2 regions of the Microbacterium sp. 2MCAF23 genome follow, and region 1 is predicted to be linked to the other one. Evidence: predicted binding sites of a transcription regulator. Region 1 holds the regulator's gene; the other holds the start of a gene.
The links. The regulator HspR, encoded in region 1, represses chaperone genes until heat shock. The targets are predictions, from matches to a motif close to AAGTTGAGTCNNNNNGACTCAACTT.

Region 1 (7,046 bases):
CGCTCTTGAGCGATCTGCGCAACTCCGTGCGAGTGAAAGCCGATTCCTCTTCTCTCCGCACCGCGCCCGCTCTTTCGGCCGCGACCAGAACGCCTCTAGAGTCGTTCGACAGGAAATCGATTTCAGATGAGGTTTGCTCGTCCAGTCGTGAGGACACTCGCGAAAACCACGAAGGAGCTCCCATGATGACGTCCGCCGTCGGATCCCCCTCACCGGCCGATCTCTCCGGGCGATGGGTCCGTCCTGCCGGTCCTGTCCCGCGCGAACCCCGCTGGGGCCATCCCGCGGGGATGCAGCTGGGCATCAGTTCCGCACCGCGCGGGCTGCTGCAGATCTTCACCCCCTATCTGGAGCATCCGCCGGAGCGACTGGTGAACTACATCGCCGTGGAGCCGGTGCCTGCGGGCAGCGCCGAGCGCGGCTATTCAGAGCTGGAGCCGAGCACGCTCGACCCCGGCGAGCGCGGGAAGCGGATGTGGGCCGTCGACCATCCGTCCGATGCCGCGGTGCGGGCACGGCTGGATCCCGATCCCGGAATCGTCGACACCGCGGACGGCGTGGAGCGGCTCACGATCTGGATCCGGGTCGAGCCGTTCGATAACGGGGCGCAGGTGCAGGTGCGGGTGCGGTTCAGGGCCGATCGTCCGCACGGGGTGGAACTGGCGGGGTACAGCGACTCCGGCTCCGTGCCTCTGGACCGGCTCGTACTCAGCGCGACCATGGGCAACTGGGCGCGGCTGCGCCGGCTCGAGCTCGCGGACCGCGTGGTCACGCCTGCAGAGCTCTGGCCCGGGTTCACCGGCACCGGGTTCGCCGCGCACGCCTCCTTCGGACTCGACGAGCTCGTCCGCGAGGGCGGGGCTGCGCTCGTCTCCGCGACGGGCGACGAGGACGACGACCCGTGGTCCGTCGGCTACAGCGCGGACACCGCGGAGCACTGGCGGTTCCTCGGTCGGAGGATGCGGCAGACATGGCGGGTGGACCACCCGCATCCCGCCCTCCGTGCACAGGTCAATGCGCGGTGGTCGTACTGGGCGAGCGCCTCGGAGATCCCCGGCGGTCCCGCCTACGAGAACCTCGAGGTCGTGCAGCCTTTCCGACAGGGCGCCGCACTGCACTTCATCGTCGAGCCGCTGGACTGATCGCCAGCGTGCACGGCGGAGGCCTGCACCGCCGTCTCGGCTCTGCCTGCGCGTGTCAGCGCCGGCGCGGTCTCTGCGCCGCTGTGCTGCCTCAGCGCTGGCTGTCGTCCGGATCGTCCGCGGTGTCGTCGGCACGCTCCGGGCCGCTCAGCCACGGACGCCACAACACCACCTCGGTGGAGCGGCGGATCCGGCGCCCGGACGGGACGGCCATGACGGATCCGGTCGTTCCGGCGGCGAACACACGCACGCCGGGGCGGTTCGCGCGCTCCTCGCGCAGGTCGTGCTCGAGCTCGCCCACGCGGCGACGCAGCGTGCGCACCTCGTCCTCGAGGTCGAGCAGGCGCGCGATCGCGGGCAGGCTCATCCCCTCACCGGACAGCTGGGCGACCTCGCGCAGCTGCTCGATGTTGCGCATCGAGTAGCGGCGGGATCCGCCCCTGGTGCGGCCGGGAACGACCAGGCCGATCCGGTCGTACTGCCGCAGGGTCTGCGGGTGCATCCCGGCGAGCTCGGCGGCGACCGCGATCGCGAAGATCGGGGTCTCGGCGTTCATGCGCTCATCGGCCATGACGCACCCTCGTCCTTCGCGCACGGCGCATCCCGAGAACACCGGTCGCGCCCCGCAAGCGGGCGCGCGTACCGGAAACAGGAGAATGCACCGAGATCAGGAGGATCCGCGAGGAATCGTCCTGATCTCGGTCACTGTTCCTGATTCCGGGACGACGCGGCGAGCGGCGCCCGGTGTCCGCGTCGCGCGCGGACCCGATCGACGGCGCAGGTGAACTCATCCCCGGGCCTTCGCCAGCAGCTCGGTGCGCGGGTTCTCGGCGGGCTCCGCCTCACGGAAGCGCTCCAGCGCCTCGCGCGCGGCGTCGTCGAGGTGCGACGGCACGGCCACCTGGACCTCGGCGAGCAGGTCGCCGACGCCCTTCGACGTCGTGACGCCGCGGCCCTTGACCCGCAGCACCCGGCCCGACGGAGTGCCCGGCGCGACCTTGAGCTTGACCGGATCTCCACCGAGGGTCGGCACCTCGATGGTGGCGCCGAGCGCGGCCTCGGTGAACGTGACAGGAACCGTCACCCGCAGGTTCAGCCCATCGCGGGTGAACACGGGGTGCGGCTTCACGGCCACCTGGACCACGATGTCGCCGTTCTCGCCGCCGTCGGGCGAAGGCCGCCCACGGCCGCGCAGACGGATCTTCTGCCCGTCCTTCACGCCCGCGGGGATCTTCACCTTGAGCGGGCGGCCGTCCTCACCCTGCAGCGTGACTGTCTCGCCCTGCACAGCGGTCGCGAACGACAGGGTCGTGCGGGCCGTGACGTCGGCGCCCTTCTGCGGGCCGCCGTAGCCGCGGAACCCGCCGGAGGGCTGGCCGAACCGACCGGATCCGAACCCGCCGCCGCCCTGGTTGAACATCGCGAAGATGTCGTCGAAGTCGGCGGACTGCCCGCCACGGCCCCGGTTGAACGCGCTGAACACGTCATCGAAGCCGCCGTTGCCGGCACTGCCCGGAGCCGTGAAGCGCGCGCCACCGGCGCCCATCGCACGGATCTGGTCGTACTCGGCACGCTGCTCGGTGTCGGAGAGCACCGAGTACGCCTCGCTGATCTCCTTGAACTTCGCCTCCGCCGCGGCATCGCCGGGGTTGGAGTCGGGGTGGTACTTGCGCGCGAGCTTGCGGTAGGTCTTCTTCAGATCCGCCTCGGACACGTCCTTCGAGACGCCGAGGGTCTTGTAGAAGTCCTTGTCGAACCAGTCCTGGCTAGCCATCGATCACCCCCTACTCAGCAGGAACGGCGACGACGACCTTGGCAGGACGCAGCTCCACATCGCCCAGGCGGTAGCCCACCTCGACGACCTCGAGCACGACGGCCTTCTGCACACCCGGGGTGGGCTGCTGGAAGATCGCCTCGTGCTGCTGCGGGTCGAACTCGTCGCCCTTCTCGCCATACGAGACCACGCCGAGGCGCTCCACGACCGAGCGCACCTTGTCGGCGATCGCGGCGAAGGGAGTCCCCTCCTGCAGATCGCCGTGCTGGGCGGCGCGGTCGAGATCGTCGAGCACGGGGATCAGGCCCTTGGCGGCCTCGCCCTTCGCGCGCTGGATCTCGACGCCGCGCTGCTCCTCGGTGCGGCGGCGGTAGTTCGCGTACTCGGCCTGAAGACGCTTGAGGTCGACGAGCAGCGTGTGCTCGGCGTCGGCGAGGGCCGCGTCCTCGGCGGCGTCCTCGGCGAGCGCGTCGTCGCTCTGCGCGATGTTCAGGATGTCGTCGACCGTGAGCTCGTCATCGGCGCCGGCGTTCGCTCCGGAGTCCTGCCCTTCCGGCTGGGGGCCGGACGCGTTCGCGTCCGACCCCTCGCTCGGTCCTTCGACAGGCTCAGGAACCGCGGCGTTCTCGTCGAAGTCCTTGGGATCCGTCATTACTTCTTCTCGTCCTCGTCGTCCACGACCTCGGCGTCCACGACGTCCTCATCCGACGCCGCGCCCTCGGCCGCCGGCTCGCCCTGCGGGGCGGCCGCGTCAGCCTGGGACTGCGCGTAGATGGCTTCGCCGAGCTTGCCCTGCGACTGGTTCAGCTTGTCGAACGCGGTCTTCACGGCCTCGTCGTCATCACCGGCCAGCGCGGTCTTCAGCGCGTCGACGTCGGCCTTGACCTCGGTCTTCACGTCCTCGGGGAGCTTGTCCTCGTTCTCCGAGATGAGCTTCTCGATCGAGTAGGAGAGAGTCTCGGCCTGGTTGCGGACCTCGGCCGACTCGCGGCGCTTCTTGTCCTCAGCGGCGTGCTCCTCGGCCTCGCGCACCATGCGGTCGATGTCGTCCTTGGACAGCGAGGAGCCGCCCGTGATCGTCATCGACTGCTCCTTGCCGGTGCCCTTGTCCTTGGCGGACACGTGCACGATGCCGTTCGCGTCGATGTCGAAGGTGACCTCGACCTGCGGGATGCCGCGCGGAGCCGGCGCGATGCCGGTCAGCTCGAAGGTGCCCAGCGGCTTGTTGTCGCGGGTGAACTCGCGCTCGCCCTGGAAGACCTGGATCGCGACCGACGGCTGGTTGTCGTCGGCGGTGGTGAAGGTCTCACTGCGCTTGGTCGGGATGGCCGTGTTGCGCTCGATGAGCTTGGTCATCATGCCGCCCTTGGTCTCGATACCGAGGCTCAGCGGGGTGACGTCGATCAGCAGGACGTCCTTGCGCTCACCCTTCAGCACACCGGCCTGCAGGGCGGCGCCGACGGCGACGACCTCGTCCGGGTTGACACCCTTGTTGGCCTCCTTGCCGGTCTCGCGCTTGACGAGCTCGGCCACAGCGGGCATGCGGGTGGATCCGCCGACGAGCACGACGTGAGCGATGTCGCCGACCTTGATGCCGGCCTCGCGGATCACGTCCTCGAAGGGCTTCTTGGTGCGGTCCAGGAGGTCCTTGGTGAGGTCCTCGAACTTCGCGCGGGTGATCGTCTCGGAAAGCGACACGGGGCCGTTCTCGGTGAGCGACAGGTACGGCAGGTTGACGCTGGTCGACGTCGAGGAGCTGAGCTCCTTCTTCGCCTGCTCCGCGGCCTCCTTGAGGCGCTGCAGCGCGATCTTGTCGCCCGAGACGTCGACGCCGGTCGAGTCCTTGAACTGCTTGATCAGGTAGTCGACGAGACGCTGGTCCCAGTCGTCGCCGCCGAGGCGGTTGTCACCGGCGGTGGCGCGCACCTGGATCGTGGAGAAGTCGTCGTCCTTGCCCACCTCGAGCAGCGAGACGTCGAAGGTTCCGCCACCGAGGTCGAAGACGAGGATGAGCTCGTCCTCCTTGCCCTTGTCGAGGCCGTAGGCCAGGGCCGCCGCGGTGGGCTCGTTGATGATGCGCAGGACGTTCAGGCCCGAGATCTCGCCGGCCTCCTTGGTGGCCTGGCGCTCGGCGTCGTTGAAGTACGCGGGGACGGTGATGACCGCGTCGGTCACGGTGTCGCCCAGGTAGGCCTCGGCGTCGCGCTTCAGCTTCATCAGGATGCGCGCGGAGATCTCCTGCGGCGTCCACTTCTTGCCGTCCACGTCGAACGACCAGTCGGTGCCCATGTGGCGCTTGACCGAGGCGATCGTGCGGTCGACGTTGGTGACGGCCTGGCGCTTCGCGGTCTCGCCGACGAGCACCTCCCCGTCCTTGGTGAAGGCGACCACCGAGGGGGTGGTGCGGAATCCTTCTGCGTTGGCGATGACCTTGGGCTCGCCGCCCTCGAGGACGCTGACGACGGAGTTCGTCGTACCGAGGTCGATACCGACAGCACGTGCCATTTGTTTTCTCCTTCAGTCGGAAGTTTCGTGGAAGTCTGCGCGAGCTCCGGATCCTTGGGGATGACCCTGCGAAACCTGAGTCGCGATGACTCAACGATACGCCCACTGTCAAGAGATGTCAAACAAACTTGATACGAGTGCGCTCAACTTTCACGAGTGGCGTCGCATGGATAGTTCACCCCATCGTGCGGACGCACAGCAGATCCCTAGGATCGGGGCATGACCTCACGCACCCGCACCGCATCTGCCGCGATCCGCCTCGGCGCCGCCGCGCTCCTCCTGGCCACCGCGCTGCCGCTGAGCGCCTGCCTGAACCCGTTCGACCTCATCCCCAAGGGGCCGGCCAAGACGCCCACGTCCGAGCCGACCGCCGATGCCGGCACCGTGACGGACGCACCGGCCGACTCGTCCTCCTCCGGATCGCTGTACTTCGAAGACCCGTCTCTGCCCGCGGGCACGGCCGCGGAGTGGTCGGACGGCCTTATCAGCGACAGCGAGTGGGACTACACGACTCCCGACGACGGCAAGGGCAACTGGGGCTTCACCCGCAAGGACGGCGTCTGCCAGGCGAAGTTCTGGCAGGGCACCATGACGTGGAACGGTCAGACCGACGACCGATCCGCGTCGGATGCGGTGCTCGCGGCCGTCCTCGGCACGACGCCCGACAAGGCCACCGAGCGCGCGACGGATGACACCCTGATGAACGCGACCAGCCAGACGAAGGACATCGCGAGCCGCACGCTGTCCTACTCCGACGACACGGGCAGCGGATACGCCGCCGCCCGCGGATTCCTCGATGCCCGCCTCGGGTTCTACGTCTCCGTCACCTGCACGGACGACTCCGCGAGCACCGTCGGGTACGACGTGATCACCGCGGACGCCATTCTCATCCACTGACCTCGCCCCGCCACTGACCTCGCACAGCACGCGCGACGGGCGGGCGAACCGCCACGTCAGGCGAGCAGCCGTCCCCAGCGCGCGTCGAGCAGAGGGGATCCGGCCAGCTCCAGGGAGTGCCAGAGCGTCACCGCCACGGAATCGAGCACGGGCACCCCGGTGCGAGCCTCGACCTCCGCCACGATCGGCGCGCCGTACAGGTTGGTGCACAGGTAGACGAGCGCGTCGGGGCCCGCCTCGGCGAGCGCGATCGACGGATCCACCAGCGCCTCGGGCCGCACCCGGCCGAACGCCTCGTTGTCGCTCAGTCCGAGCGCGGTGTGCCCGGCGACGATGACGCCGTTCTCGCTGTAACGGGCGGCGACCTGCTCGTTCACGTCGGCGGTGTACGGCGTGAGCAGGCCGATACCGGAGATCCCGAACCGCCGGAACGCCGCGAAGTAGGCGAGCGTCGAGGTCGTGGCGGGCACGCCCGTGGCCCGGGTGATCTCGGCGGCAATCGCCTCATCATGCCCGACGCCGAGCCACGATCCCGAGGTCCCGTTCCAAGCGATCACGTCGACGTCGGCGGTGGCGAGCAGCTCGGCGGCCGCGCGCATCCCGGCGGCGTCGAACTGCTGGTCGGATCCGGCGTCGAGGGCGATGCGGGTCACCGGGATACGCGCGGAGTGCACGGTCACGTCATCCCGCTCGCCCAGGATCCGGTACGTCATCGGCTCCAGGCAGGT
Region 2 (7,046 bases), on a different contig from region 1:
ACGCCGTGGTGCCGCGCGGCAAGCACATCCTCATGCGGATCGGCGACTCCACACTCCGTTCGCACCTGCGCATGGATGGCGCTTGGCATCTGTACCGCCCCGGCGAGCGCTGGCGAGCGCCCGGCTACACCGCCCGCGCGATCGTGAGCACGGCGGAGGCGGAGGCGGTCGGCTTCGACGTCTCGATGCTGGCGCTCGTCCCCACCGCGCAGGAGGACACGCTCGTGGCGCACCTCGGACCGGATCCGCTCTCTGCCGACTGGGACCTGGACGAGGCCGCACGACGCCTCGGCGCGGACCGGCGGCCGATCCACGTCGCCCTCCTCGACCAGCGCAACGTGGCCGGGTTCGGCAACGAGTACGCCGCCGAGCTGCTGTTCCTGCGCGGGGTGCGCCCCACGACGCCCGCGAACGAGGTCGACGTCACCCCGCTGCTGGAGCTGGGGGCGCGCACGATCCGCGCCAACAGGGACCGGCTCGACCGCACCTTCACCGGCGTCGCCCAGCGCGGGCGCACGACCTGGGTGTACGGGCGGGCGCACCGCACCTGCCGACGCTGCGGCGCGCTCATCGAGAGCGGCGAGCTCGGCGCGGATCCCACCGAGGAGCGCCGCACCTTCTGGTGCCCCCGCTGCCAGCGCTGAGCAGGACGCCGTCGCCGTCGCCGGCAGGGCACTCGTGGCCCGCGAGGTCCCCTCCGCTCGCTTGTCGCAGGTTGCGGTCATCGCCACAGCAGAACCGCAATCTGCACCACTGAGCAGGCCGGCGGCGGCCGGAACGCGAAGACGCGCACCCCTCTGGGAGATGCGCGTCTTGTGCCTGCGACGGTGCCGTCGGTTCTCACCACGGCCAGGCCGCGGTGTTCAGGCCGCGAGCCACAGGCCCTTGCGGTCGGTGTCCAGCGTCATGCCGGCGGCGACCGTCTCGTCGTCGCCGATCTTCGCGCCGCGCGCGATGTGCGCGCCGGCCCCGACCTCGGTGCGCACCCCGATGGTGGCGCCGTCGCCGATCACCGACCCCTGCCCGATGTGGGCATGGGCCTCGATCCGGGCGTTCACGCCCACGATCGCCTCGGGCTCGATCCAGGCGCCGCGCGCGACATGCGCTCCGGCACCGACCTTCGCACCCGGTTCGACATAGGCGCCGGCCTCCACGACCGCCTGCGGGTGCACCTTGGCACCGTGCGCGATCAGACCACGGCCGTTGGCGTGCTTGCGATAGCGCAAGGTGCCGCCGCGGCCGTCCTCGATGTCGACGTAGTTCTTACCCACGAAAACCTCCCGTGCCCGGGACTTTCCCCGGATACATCTGCAACCGCGAACGAGGCGGATCTATTCCCGCGCACGCACTTCGCGCGTGTCGCTGCGGGACTGTGGTCGCGATCCCGCCGAGATCGTCGCGCACCCGCCGGTACGCTGAACGCATGAGCAAGCGAGGCGCATCCGGCGGACGCAAGCCCGCGGTGCGCTCCGCCAAGGGCGGCGCCCGCAGTACGGCCGCAGGTCCGGCCGGTAAGGGCAAGAGCGCGGGCAAAGGATCCGGCAAGTCCGCGTCTCGCGGCAAGAAGGCGGAGAAGGTCGTCTTCGACGCTCCGGCCCCGATCGCGGAGGAGCCCCGCACGCTGCGCCTCGGCGCGGTCCCCGGTGCCACCCCGGGACGCTGGATCGACACCTGGCACGAGCGGATGCCGCTCGTGACCCTCGAGCTCGTGCCGGTCGCGTTCGACGCGCAGCGCTCAGCGCTGACCGACGGCGTCGTCGACCTCGCGCTCGTGCGCGCCCCGTTCGACAAGGACGGCATGCACGCGATCCCCCTCTACGAGGAGCTCCCCGTGGTCATCGCCTCGGCCGAGTCGCATCTCCTCGCCGCCGAAGAGCTCTCCCCCGCAGAGCTGGAGGGCGAGACGCTGCTCGCCACACGTGAAGACGTGCTGGGCGACCTCGACTTGCCGACTGTCCCGTCGCGGATCCCCCCGCTGGACACCGTGGCGGACGCCGTCGAGACCGTCGCCTCGGGCGTCGGGATCCTGGTCGCGCCGATGTCGCTCGCGCGCCTGCATCACCGCAAGGACGTCGAATACCGGATCCTGCGGGACGCTCCCGTCTCCCAGGTGCTGCTGGCCTGGCCGTCCGACGCCACCACGCCCGACATCGAGGCGTTCGTGGGGGTTGTGCGCGGCCGCCGCGCCAACTCGTCCCGCTGACTCAGCGGCCAGTCCTAGGGCCGTCGAGCGACACTTCGACTCGCTGCGCTCGCTCAGTGCGGGTCTCCGCGAGACGAAACGCGGCGCCCTCGAAAGAGCACCGCGTTTCGTCTCGGTCGGCTTCGCCGTCCTCGCTCAACGACCGTTGCGGTCAGGCCGCCTGCGCCAGCTCCGCGGTCGCGGTGACCTGCAGCACGTCGCCCGTCGCGTCCACGACCACACGGCCGCCGTCACCCAGCTCGCCCGAGACGAACAGGTCCGCGATGCGGTCGTCCACCTCGCGCTGGATCAGGCGGCGCAGCGGCCGCGCACCGTACTCGGGCTCGTAGCCGTGCTCGCCGAGCCAGGCCACGGCCGCGTCGGTGACGTCCAGCGTCACGTCGCGGCCGGCAAGGCGGCGAGACGTCGCCTGCAGCAGGAGCCGCACGATGCGACCCAGCTCCTCCCGGCTGAGCTTCTGGAACAGCACGATCTCGTCGATGCGGTTCAGGAACTCCGGCCGCATGGCCTCGCGGAGCTTGCCCATCACCCGGGCGCGCAGATCCTCCTGCGAGGCGAATCCGTTCGCGGATCCGTCCTGCGAGGCCACGAACCCGAGCGCACCGGAGCGCGACGCGAGGAACTCGGATCCGATGTTCGAGGTCATCACGATCACCGTGTTGCGGAAGTCGATCGTGCGCCCCTGGCCGTCGGTCAGGCGACCGTCATCGAGCACCTGCAGCAGCAGGTTGAACACGTCGGGGTGCGCCTTCTCGATCTCGTCGAACAGCACGATCGCGTAGGGGTTGCGCCGCACGCGCTCGGTGAGCTGCCCCGCCTCGTCGTAGCCGACGTATCCCGGAGGGGCGCCGACGAGCCGCGACACCGTGTGCCGCTCGCCGAACTCGCTCATATCGAAGCGGATCACGGCGGTCTCGTCGTCGAACAGACGGTCGGCGAGCGCCTTGGCCAGCTCGGTCTTGCCGACACCGGTGGGGCCGAGGAACAGGAAGGATCCGACCGGCCGACGCGCGTCGCCCATGCCGGTACGGCTGCGGCGCACGGCCCGTGCCACGGCGGCGACCGCGTCGTCCTGCCCGATCACGCGGGCGTGCAGGTCGGCCTCGAGGTCCGCCAGACGCTCCCGCTCGCTCTCGGAGACCCGGCTGACCGGGATCCCTGTGGCGCGCGCGATCACTGCGGCGATCTCGGCCTCGCCGACGACAGCGGGCTCGGCGTCGACAAGGCGCGCGGTGCTGCCGGCGTCGTCGATCCGCGCCTGGACCGCGGCGATCTCGTCGCGGATCCGCGAGGCCTCCTCGTAGTGCTCGGCGCCGACCGCGGCGTTCTTGCGCGCTTCGAGGTCGGCCAGCTCGGCGAACAGCGCCGCCACATCGGTCACGACGCCCAGGCGGAGGCGCAAACGGGCGCCCGCCTGGTCGATGAGGTCGATCGCCTTGTCCGGCAGTACCCGGTCGGGCAGGTACCGCGCGCTCAGCTCGACGGCGGCACGGATCGCGTCGTCGGTGTAGGTGACGGCGTGATGCTGCTCGTAGGCGGGCTTGAGGCCTTCCAGGATCCGCACGGCGTCCTCGATCGAGGGCTCGGCGACCTTCACCGGCTGGAACCGGCGTTCGAGGGCCGGATCCTTCTCGATCCGGCGGTACTCGGCGAGCGTGGTCGCGCCGACCAGGTGCAGGTCCCCCCGCGCGAGGCGCGGCTTCAGGATGTTGCCGGCGTCCATGCCGCCGCCTTCTCCGGATCCGCCCGCACCGACGACGGTGTGCACCTCGTCGATGAAGACGATGATCTCGCCCTTGTGCGCGGCGATCTCGTCCATGGTCTGGGTGAGACGCTCCTCGAAGTCGCCGCGGTAGCGGGTGCCGGCGAGCATCGCGGGCAGGTCGAGCGCCACGACGCGACGGTCCTTGAGCTGCGCGGGCACGGCGCCGTCGACGATCGCGCGGGCAAGGCCCTCGACGATCGCGGTCTTGCCGACGCCCGCCTCGCCGATCAGCACCGGGTTGTTCTTGGTGCGCCGGCTGAGGATCTCGATCGTCTGCTCGATCTCCGAGGCCCGGCCGATCACCGGATCGAGCTCGCCGGAGCGGGCACGGGCGGTGAGGTCGAGCCCGAACCGGTCGAGCATCGGGGTCTCGGACGCCGACTGGGTGTTCTCGGCCTCTGGCGCGGCGCCCGCGGTCACGGGCTCGCGCAGGCTCTGGGTGAGCGCTTCGGCGGTGACGCCGGCACGCGCGAGGATCTGGCCCGCGGGGGCGTCCTGTCCGAGCACGAGCGCGAAGAAGACGTGCTCCGGCTCGATGTAGGTCGCACCCGATGAGCGCGCCACCTGGTAGGCGTGGAACAGCGCGCGGCTGGCGCTCGGGGTGATCGTCGCGGCGTCGATGTCAGAGGCGTCGCCAGGGGCGGGCAGGCGGGTGTCGACGTCGTCGACGATGGCCTGCGGGGTCACCCCGATGTTGCGGATCGCCTGGTCGACGGCGTCGTCCTCGACGATGGTGCGCAGGACGTGCAGGGCGTCGAGCTCGGTCTGGCCGCGCTCGAGCGCGAAGCGGCCGGCGCGCTGCAGGATGCGCTGGGTGCGCACGGTCAGGAACCGGCTGAGGTCGATGGACCGGGTCTGCCGGGCCTGCTCACCGGCCAGGTAGCGGGCGAGGAACTCGTCGAACGAGCCCGAACCCGCGTCGGTGAAATCGTTGGGCATTTCGCTTCCTCTCAAACTTGAGCGTTGTGCTGTCAAGTTCAACGCGACTCCTTCCTTCATATTCCCGTCCGTTGCATCCGGACCTCGACGGCCTCCGCCGCTCGCCTAGAATCCAGGGATGGCCTCGCTCCTGTATGTCGGCGTGCGCCCTGAGCTGGATGCGGCGACGGCGGAGCGCGCGTCGTTCCGTGTCGCCCTCGGCGTCGATGCTGACGCACTGGACCGCATCGACCTCACCACCACCGCCCTGCCCGAGGACGTCTTCGACCGCTACGCCGGCTTCGTGATCGGCGGCTCTCCGTTCAACGTCACCGACGTTCGCAAGTCCGAGACCCAGCGGCGGGTCGAATCGGACCTGGAGCGCATCGCGGAGCGCGCGATCGACGGCGCCACCACCGCGTTCTTCACCTGCTTCGGAATCGGCGTGATCACGCGCCTCCTCGGCGGAGAAGTCGGCATGGACAACCCCGAGGAGGCGACCGCGGCCGAGATCCGCACCACGGCCGACGCCGTCGCGGATCCGCTGTTCGGTCCTGCCGGGCCTGTGTTCCACGCCTTCACCGCGCACAAGGAGAGCGCTGTCGCCGTGCCATCGGGCGCGGTGCTGCTCGCCGGCAACGACACCTGCCCCGTGCAGGCGTACCGCGTGGGTGCGGACCTGTACGCCACGCAGTTCCATCCCGAGCCGTCGCCGCGCGACTTCGCCGATCGGATGGTCTTCTACCGCACCACCGGCTACTTCGATCCGGACGCCTTCCACACCGTGCAGGAGGCCGTGCTCGAATCCGTCGTCACCGAGCCGGCGCGGATCCTGCACCGCTTCGGCGAGCGCGCACTGGCCCGCTGACGCCGCCGCCACTTTCTGACCTCTGACCGCGAGACTGCAACTGGGCGACGAGACTGCACCAAATCAGCGCAGTCTCGTCGCGGAGATGGAGTCTCGCGGTCTAAAGGGAGGCGGAACGGAGGAGGGCGATGCGGTCGTCGAGGTAGGCGGAGAGCGGCATGAGGGAACCGGCCGCGGACCACCGCACCGACGGCACGCCGTCCACCAGCGCGAGCGGGCCGGAGGATCCCCCGGCCGCCACGGCGTCCAGGTCGATCGGCGTCCAGCCCACGTGCACGGTCTCGCCGTCGTCGAAGCCACCGCGGGAGGCCTCCGCCCGGCGCTCCGCCCTGGCTCGTGCCGACTCGGCCGCATAGCCCCGACGCACCGGGGCTGCGGCGCGCAGCACCTCGGCCGTGGCGTACACGGCATCACCGGCGATGAGCAGCACGCCGACGTGCCAGGCGGATCCGACCCGCACGATGCGCGGCGCCCGCCACCGCCCGGTCTTCTCGCGCCCGAGCGCCTCCTGCGGCACGCCGGAGAGAGCGGTGCGCGCGTCATCCAGGAGCGCGCCGAGCGGGGCGTCCGGTTCGGAGGAGATCACGCGCTCAAGGCTATGCCCGTGCGGCGACCACCGTCCCGCGTCGCACACCTCCGCGCATGTGATCGATATCATGCACGTGTGCCGGGACGACCGCCCGCGCCCACCCACGATCGGACCCCATGACGACCGCAGCGACGCCGGATCCCCGCCGCATCCCGGGAATGGCCGACGTCGCGCGCCTGGCCGGGGTCTCGGCGCAGACCGTGTCCCGCACGCTGAGCGGCAACCCGAGCGTGCAGCCCGAGACCAGGGCGAAGGTGCTCGCGGCGGTCGAGCAGCTCGGCTACCGCCGCAACAACGCCGCCCGCGCACTGTCGTCCGGGCGGAGCAGGGCGATCGGCGTCGTATCGCTGCGCACGGGCTTCTACTCGCGCACAGCGGTGGCGGTCGGCATCGAGACCACCGCGTCCGAGGCCGGCTACATCGTGAACTCCGTCACGACGCCCTCCCTCGATGCGGGCGAGATCGAGCGCGCCATGTCGCGTCTCGCCGACCAGGGCGTCGAGGGCATCGTGCTCGCGGTGCCGCTGATCTCGACCACGCGCGCGATCGACGAGCTGACGCGCACGCTGCCGACGATCACGATCGACGGTTCGCGCACGGCGTCGACCCAGGTGGTGGCCGTCGACCAGCGCGAGGTGGGACGGATCGCGACCCGCCACCTGCTGGATCTCGGCCACGAGACCGTCTGGCACGTCGCGGGTCC

Region 2: the regulator HspR is predicted to act here: its motif matches at 4,922-4,946, upstream of AB4078_RS01430 (ATP-dependent Clp protease ATP-binding subunit).

Annotation. Positions count from the first base shown of each region.
Region 1 covers NZ_JBFRGY010000015.1:50,039-57,084, reverse strand. Annotated here, with positions in the region: gene AB4078_RS15680 (hypothetical protein) at 183-1,142, shown strand; gene AB4078_RS15675 (heat shock protein transcriptional repressor HspR) at 1,234-1,713, opposite strand; gene AB4078_RS15670 (DnaJ C-terminal domain-containing protein) at 1,930-2,916, opposite strand; gene AB4078_RS15665 (nucleotide exchange factor GrpE) at 2,927-3,568, opposite strand; gene dnaK (molecular chaperone DnaK) at 3,568-5,421, opposite strand; gene AB4078_RS15655 (hypothetical protein) at 5,641-6,318, shown strand; gene AB4078_RS15650 (maleate cis-trans isomerase family protein) at 6,375-7,046, opposite strand, start outside.
Region 2 covers NZ_JBFRGY010000001.1:291,863-298,908, reverse strand. Annotated here, with positions in the region: gene AB4078_RS01445 (DNA-formamidopyrimidine glycosylase family protein) at 1-644, shown strand, start outside; gene AB4078_RS01440 (transferase) at 864-1,271, opposite strand; gene AB4078_RS01435 (LysR family substrate-binding domain-containing protein) at 1,424-2,203, shown strand; gene AB4078_RS01430 (ATP-dependent Clp protease ATP-binding subunit) at 2,355-4,907, opposite strand; gene AB4078_RS01425 (glutamine amidotransferase-related protein) at 5,026-5,754, shown strand; gene AB4078_RS01420 (glutaminase) at 5,855-6,340, opposite strand; gene AB4078_RS01415 (LacI family DNA-binding transcriptional regulator) at 6,460-7,046, shown strand, end outside.